Regions from separate parts of the Laedolimicola sp. genome, predicted to be linked through region 2. Evidence: a T-box and tRNA genes for the amino acid it is inferred to sense, from the RefSeq annotation. Region 2 holds a T-box; the other holds one or more tRNA genes.
The links. The T-box of region 2 lies ahead of metG (methionine--tRNA ligase). A T-box ahead of a tRNA ligase gene usually reads a tRNA of that ligase, here a tRNA-Met.

Region 1 (3,411 bases), on a different contig from region 2:
GGTAAAGAAGTCTCTGGATGAGGTCGGTATCCGCACTGAGCTTGATAAGCGCGCGGAGAAGATTGGCTACAAGATCCGTGAGGCACAGACCGCGAAGATTCCGTATATGCTGGTTGTAGGCCAGAAGGAAGAGGAAGAGGGCACTGTTTCCGTCAGAAGCCGCGAGGCAGGCGATCAGGGAGCAAAGGCGCTGGACGCTTTCATTGCTGATGTGAAAAAAGAGATTGAAACCAAAGGCAGAGAAGCATAAAATTGTTTGAACGCAGATTCCCCCGCCCGGAGGCGTAAGCCTTCCGGCGGGGAATTTTCATAAAGGAGAATCGATATGATACAGGATATTGCGCCGCATATCTATCACAATGAATACTGCCCGGAGAAGCCGGACGCAGACAGCTATCTGATGTATTTTGAGAGACATAACGCGCTGGCCCGCTGGGATGGGGTGGAGATTGCATTTCCCAGATTCCGGGATTTTCCGGAGGTGAAGACGGAGCTTTCGGAGAACATCATCTATCTGTTCACAGTGGATGATAAGAGATTCTATCTGGTAAAGGAACTGGCCCTGCCGGAACGCAAGGGCTTTCGGCTGGAAAGTAACCGGAGATTTCGGGACGCACAGCCTCAGTGGTTATCCTTCGCCGGCATCACTGGTTATCAGCTCTGGCACTGGTACGACGTCCGCAAGTACTGCGGCCACTGCGGCAGCCCCATGGTGCATGACGCAAAGGAGCGCATGATGCGCTGCCCGGACTGCGGCCAGATGGAATACCCGAAGATTTCTCCGGCAGTCATCGTGGGTATTCTACATAAAGATAAGATTCTGATGTCCAAGTATGCGGGCCGGGATAATATCACCTACTACGCGCTGATTGCGGGATTTACCGAGATCGGCGAGAGCATCGAGGAGACCATCCGCCGGGAGGTCATGGAGGAAGTGGGTCTGAAGGTCAAAAATATCCGCTACTACAAGAGCCAGCCCTGGTCCTTCTCCGAGACAGTCCTGATGGGCTTCTTCGTGGATCTGGATGGTGATGACGAGACCGTCACCCTGGACACCGAGGAGCTGGCCACTGCCGAATGGTTCACGCGGGAGGACGCGCCGCCCCAGCCCCTGAATATCAGTCTGACCAGTGAGATGATCTGGCAGTTCAAGAATGGGAAGGTGTAAAAAAACACCTTTCCCGTAAAAAAATAAGGTCAAAAAATCCAGTATTTATGCGGCTTTTGGAGATTTTGAAAAGAAAATGAAAAAAAGTTGAAAAAAGTGCTTGACTTTTCTTCGGTTATAAGGTTATAATAACCAAGTCGGTTGGGACGGCAAGTCAAAACCGAGAACGAAATGGGATCTTAGCTCAGCTGGGAGAGCATCTGCCTTACAAGCAGAGGGTCATAGGTTCGAGCCCTATAGGTCCCATTTATGGCGAGGTAGCTCAGTTGGCTAGAGCATGCGGTTCATACCCGCAGTGTCGGGGGTTCAAATCCCTTCCTCGCTACTAAGATTCAGACCCAAGAACGAAATCGTTCTTGGGTCTTTTGTTTACGCGAGCAACGAGTCAAATTCGCGAAGCGTATTTTATCTCGTTTACAGGAGGATGACATGGAACAGGTGCAGCATGAGATACCGCCGCTCTACGACGGACATTCAAAAATTTTGATTCTGGGCAGCTTTCCGTCGGTGAAATCGCGGGAAGGGCATTTCTTCTACAATCACCCGCAGAATCGATTCTGGCGCGTTCTGGCGGCCGTGACGGGGCAGGAGACGCCGGGGACAATTCTTGAGAAGAAGGAGTTCCTGCTTAGGAGCGGCATTGCCCTGTGGGATGTGATCGCAAGCTGCGAGATCGAGGGCTCCAGTGACAGCAGTATCCGGAACGTGGTGCCCAATGATATCCGCCCCATATTGGAGACAGCGGATATCCGTCAGATCTATGTAAACGGCGGTACGGCGGAGAAGCTGTATAAAAAATACATTTTCCCGGAGACGGGACGGGCAGCGGTGCGGCTGCCATCCACCAGTCCGGCCAACGCGGCGTGTTCATTGGACAATCTAATCGGGCAGTGGAAGGTCATAGGGGAGAGCTTAAACCAGTAGCGAGCCTGCGGGCACAGTGGAAAGCGGTTATTGCAAAAATCGTATCAAGTTGTCATGGATTGGCTATACTTATGCAAACATTTGAGATATAATAACGGCAGACAGGCTGTTTTGCCGGAGACTATTGGACAGGCATGGAGGCGCGACAGCATTTTCCAAAAAATAAGAACGAAAACCGGGCGGAATTTCCCGGAGAAAGAGGTATAGAATGCGGGTAGGAATGGGATATGACGTACACAGACTGGTGGAGGACCGAAAGCTGATCCTGGGCGGCGTGGAAATTCCCTATGAGAAAGGACTTCTGGGACACTCCGACGCAGATGTGCTGCTTCACGCGATTATGGACGCTCTTCTGGGCGCAGCGGCCCTCGGCGACATCGGAAAGCATTTCCCGGACACGGATCCGGCATATAAAGGTATCTCCAGTATCAGGCTTCTGGAGCATGTGGGAAAGCTTCTGGAGGAGCAGAATTACGTGGTGGGCAATATCGACGCCACCATCATCGCCCAGCGCCCGAAAATGGCGCCCCATATTCCTCAGATGCGGGCAAATGTGGCGAAGGCTTTACAGATTGAAGAAAGCCAGATTAACATCAAGGCTACTACAGAAGAGGGCCTCGGTTTTACCGGCACCGGCGAGGGCATTTCTTCTCAGGCCATCTGCGCTCTGATTCCGGTGGCGAATTACGCCTATGAAGATGTGATGCAGCTTCCGAACGGCTGCCCGGGCTGTGGCGGCTGCCAGAAGGCAGAATAGAGCAGCCTATGCCGGTGATTTGGGCGGCGGACATGGCAGATTGGAAAAACAGATATACAGACGAGGTGTAAGCTATGGAGAAGCAGGAACTAAAAACCCAAAAACTGGAAGTGAGATATCTGAAAGATGACGAGCGGATACGTTCCCGGGAACTCTACGAGGAAGTCTTTGTGGAGGATGCGGACGGGTTTTCAGAGCTCTATTACAAAATCAAGGCCCGGGACAACCGGATCCTTGTGGCGGAAAACGACGGCGCCATTGTCTCCATGCTGCACCGGAATCCCTATACCTTCCGGTTCCGCGGCGCGTCCGTTCCGGCGGATTATATCGTAGCGGTGGCTACCAAAGTGACTTGCCGCCATCAGGGACTGATGCGTGCATTGCTCACAAAGGCCCTGCAGGATATGTACGCCGACGGTCGCCCCTTCACCTTTCTGATGCCGGCGGACGAAGCCATTTACACGCCCTTTGATTTCCGTCTCATGGGAAATGATGACGAGGAGGGCCTGGCGGCCCAGGGCAGCGAAGAACTGGCGGAGGACTACGAACTGTTCGTGGAAAA
Region 2 (3,411 bases):
AACAGGTTGAAGATCTCGGTGATGGCGTCTGCCACGCGCAGATCGTCCATTTTCGCGGAAGCCTTCTCTGCCGCGCTTACAGCAGCTTCGCGAAGCTCGCGGTCTACCGGCTCCAGCACACCTGTGTTATTGACCACGCCGTCAAAGTACTTGTTGGACATGGATACGGTACGGTTTACCAGATTGCCCAGGGTGTTGGCCAGGTCAGAGTTCATACGCTCCACCATCAGCTCCCAGGTAATCACGCCGTCGTTGTCGAAGGGCATCTCATGCAGTACGAAGTAACGAACCGCGTCCACGCCGAACATGTCTACCAGATCGTCCGCGTAAAGCACATTTCCCTTGGACTTGCTCATCTTGCCATCGCCCTGCAGGAGCCACGGATGACCGAATACCTGCTTCGGCAGCGGCAGATCCAGCGCCATCAGGAAAATGGGCCAATAGATCGTATGGAAACGGATAATATCTTTTCCGATCAGATGCAAATCCGCCGGCCACTCCTTCTTGAACAGGTCGCTGGACTCTCCGTCGCACTCGTAGCCGATGCCGGTGATATAGTTGGTCAGCGCGTCCAGCCATACGTATACCACGTGCTTCGGGTCGAAGTCTACCGGGATGCCCCATTTGAAAGAGGTACGGGATACGCACAGATCCTGCAGACCCGGAAGCAGGAAGTTGTTCATCATCTCATTCTTTCTGGAAACCGGCTGAATGAATTCCGGATGCTTGTTGATATGGTCAATCAGACGGTCAGCGTATTTGCTCATACGGAAGAAATAAGCCTCTTCCTTGGCCGGCTGCACCTCGCGGCCACAGTCCGGACACTTGCCGTCCACCAGCTGGGACTGGGTCCAGAAGGACTCGCAGGGAGTACAGTACATACCCTCGTAAGCACCTTTGTAGATATCGCCCTGGTCATACAGCTTCTTGAAAATCTTCTGTACCTGCTTCTCATGGTAATCATCGGTGGTGCGGATGAATTTATCATAGGAAGTGTTCATCAGATCCCAGATCCGCTTAATCTCACCGGACACATTGTCCACGAATTCCTTCGGAGTAACGCCTGCCTCCTCAGCCTTCAGCTCAATCTTCTGGCCGTGCTCGTCGGTTCCGGTCTGGAAAAATACGTCGTAGCCCTGGAGTCTGCGGAAACGGGCAATGGCGTCCGCCAGTACGATCTCATAGGTGTTGCCGATGTGGGGCTTGCCGGATGTGTAGGCAATGGCCGTGGTCATGTAAAACTTTTTCTTTTCCATTTTTTACCTCTCTTTCTCTGCAAACGAAAGATCAAAAAACCCCGTCTTCCTTAAATCTTAAAGAAGACGGGGATGATTCCCGTGTTACCACTTCTGTTCGCCTGTCCCTCACGAGACAGACCTCTGCGGGTACCTGCATACCCTGACGCTGTAACGGGCGCACCCATCACGGCTTATCGCAAAACCATTTCCCATAGGAAATCCCTTTATCGAAAATAACCTTACGTTCATCCGTGCCGCTCAGAAACCATCTTCAGCTCTTTTGTCTTCATCCCTCTCAGCACCGGGAATTCTCTGTAAAAGACGCATACAGCTTACTCTTTTCTTCGTAGCGTTTGCATTTTGCTCATATAAAAGAAGCGTAACACGGCCAAAACCTTTTGTCAAGCCTGCTGACTTTTCTTCTCTTATTCGTTTAAAAATTTTCAGTTTTTTATCGAATTTCGATACTCATTTTTGTTCAAATTTACTCTTTAACTTTGAAAAATCAGTGCTATAATAATCACCGTAAATTAAATATAGAACCACTTAACAATACCTGTTTGTTACACAAAGTGGAAGGCTGCTAAGCGATTCAGATTTTGGAGGAAAAGATAAATGAATACTTTAAAAGCTGAAAAAAGAGACATGTTGACGAAAGCCAAGAAACTTAGACGTGAAGGTTATGTTACCGGCAATATCTATGGCCGCGAGATGAAGGAGTCCATTCCCCTTCAGATTACCAAGGCAGATGCAGAGCGCATCCTGAGAACCGAGGGTAAAGGTAGCCAGGTAATGCTGGAGGTTGCAGGTGAGACCTACGACGCGCTGATTAAGGAGATTGATTACGATTCCTTAAGAGGACAGCTTCTGGAAATCGATTTCCAGGCATTGGTAAGCACCGAGAAGGTTCACTCCGTAGCAGAGGTGATCCTGCTGGGCCAGGACGATGTACAGGCCGGCGTGGTACAGCAGATGCTTCAGGAAGTTACTTACAAAGCTCTGCCCGCAGATCTGGTTGACAAGATCAAGGTTGACGTCAGCCACATGAAGGTCGGCGAGACACTGAAGGTTAAGGATCTGGATATCGCCAAGAATCCTGCCATTGACCTGCATACTTCCCCGGAAGCTACCGTTGCTACCGTACTGGAGGTACACAATGCCGTAGCAGATGATGCAGACGCTGAGGATGAAACCGCAGAGGCATAATTTAGAACAGTGAAATAAATTTGGAAAGGCCGCATATCGGATGTGAAAGTTCGGTATGCGGTCTTTTTGCACGTAACAATTTCTTTTTTCCCCATTCTTCTCATAAACTACACCAAGAGTTATTCCGGTGGTTTTCCATGAAAAAATCCTTCCTCTTTGTTCTTTTTCTCTCTGCTTTTTTAACGACGGCTCTGCTTCTCTCCCGCTCCTGTCTGCCCGGTACGGACACTACTTCCGCCGATGAGGCCTTCGAAGCCTTCACCAACGGCCTCTTCCGGGAATCTGTCACCGGCAGCACGCTGACGCTTCATTATACGTTGGCTGATCCGGTGGCTTACGGGATTCGTAAGTTTCCGATTTCCTATGGCTCTTACTCGGAGGAGTCCAAAGCCCAATCAGCTGCCGCCCTGGAAAATGCATTCGCTGCCCTGTCAGAATTTCCGCGAAGCGAGCTTTCTTATGTCAACCGACTGGAATGGGACATTCTGAACACGCAGATTCCCCGGGAGCTTGCGTTGCTTCGTTTTCCATATTATGAAGAAGTGTTCAGCCCGCTGCTGGGCGTGCAGGTGCAGCTTCCAGTGCTGCTGGCGGAATATGCCTTTACTTCGGAGGAGGATGTGGATATTTATCTGCGTCTGTTGGCGAAGACGGACGCGTATTTTGAGGAATTATGCGCGTATGAAAAGGAGAAGGTCCAGGCTGGACTTTTTATGACGGATGAAAGTGTCGACGCGGTGATTGCGGGGTGTCAGGATTTTTTAGACGGCGCAGACTACCATAATTCTAACCCAAGTAATATCAATCAGAACACCTCTGAAAACATATCAGTCACCGATATTGACTCTGTTCAAAATTCCAGAGAAACTTCCGTCATACTCAATGAAAGTTCCGGGGAAATCGACGAACATTTTTTAGTAACATCCTTCTCTGAGCGCCTTACCGGACTCGTTCAGAGCACCAAGCT

Region 1: it has a tRNA-Met gene. The T-box ahead of metG (methionine--tRNA ligase) is inferred to sense a tRNA for this amino acid. The anticodon was not compared.

Annotation. Positions count from the first base shown of each region.
Region 1 covers NZ_JBOKYU010000017.1:24,141-27,551, forward strand. The annotation lists gene thrS (threonine--tRNA ligase) at 1-250, shown strand, start outside; gene nudC (NAD(+) diphosphatase) at 326-1,168, shown strand; tRNA gene ACTRC3_RS05850 (tRNA-Val) at 1,342-1,414, shown strand; tRNA gene ACTRC3_RS05855 (tRNA-Met) at 1,420-1,493, shown strand; gene ACTRC3_RS05860 (DNA-deoxyinosine glycosylase) at 1,598-2,092, shown strand; gene ispF (2-C-methyl-D-erythritol 2,4-cyclodiphosphate synthase) at 2,301-2,849, shown strand; gene ACTRC3_RS05870 (GNAT family N-acetyltransferase) at 2,924-3,411, shown strand, end outside.
Region 2 covers NZ_JBOKYU010000037.1:18,407-21,817, reverse strand. The annotation lists gene metG (methionine--tRNA ligase) at 1-1,256, opposite strand, end outside; T-box leader at 1,316-1,595, opposite strand; gene ACTRC3_RS09130 (50S ribosomal protein L25) at 1,854-2,444, shown strand; gene ACTRC3_RS09125 (DUF885 domain-containing protein) at 2,582-3,411, shown strand, end outside.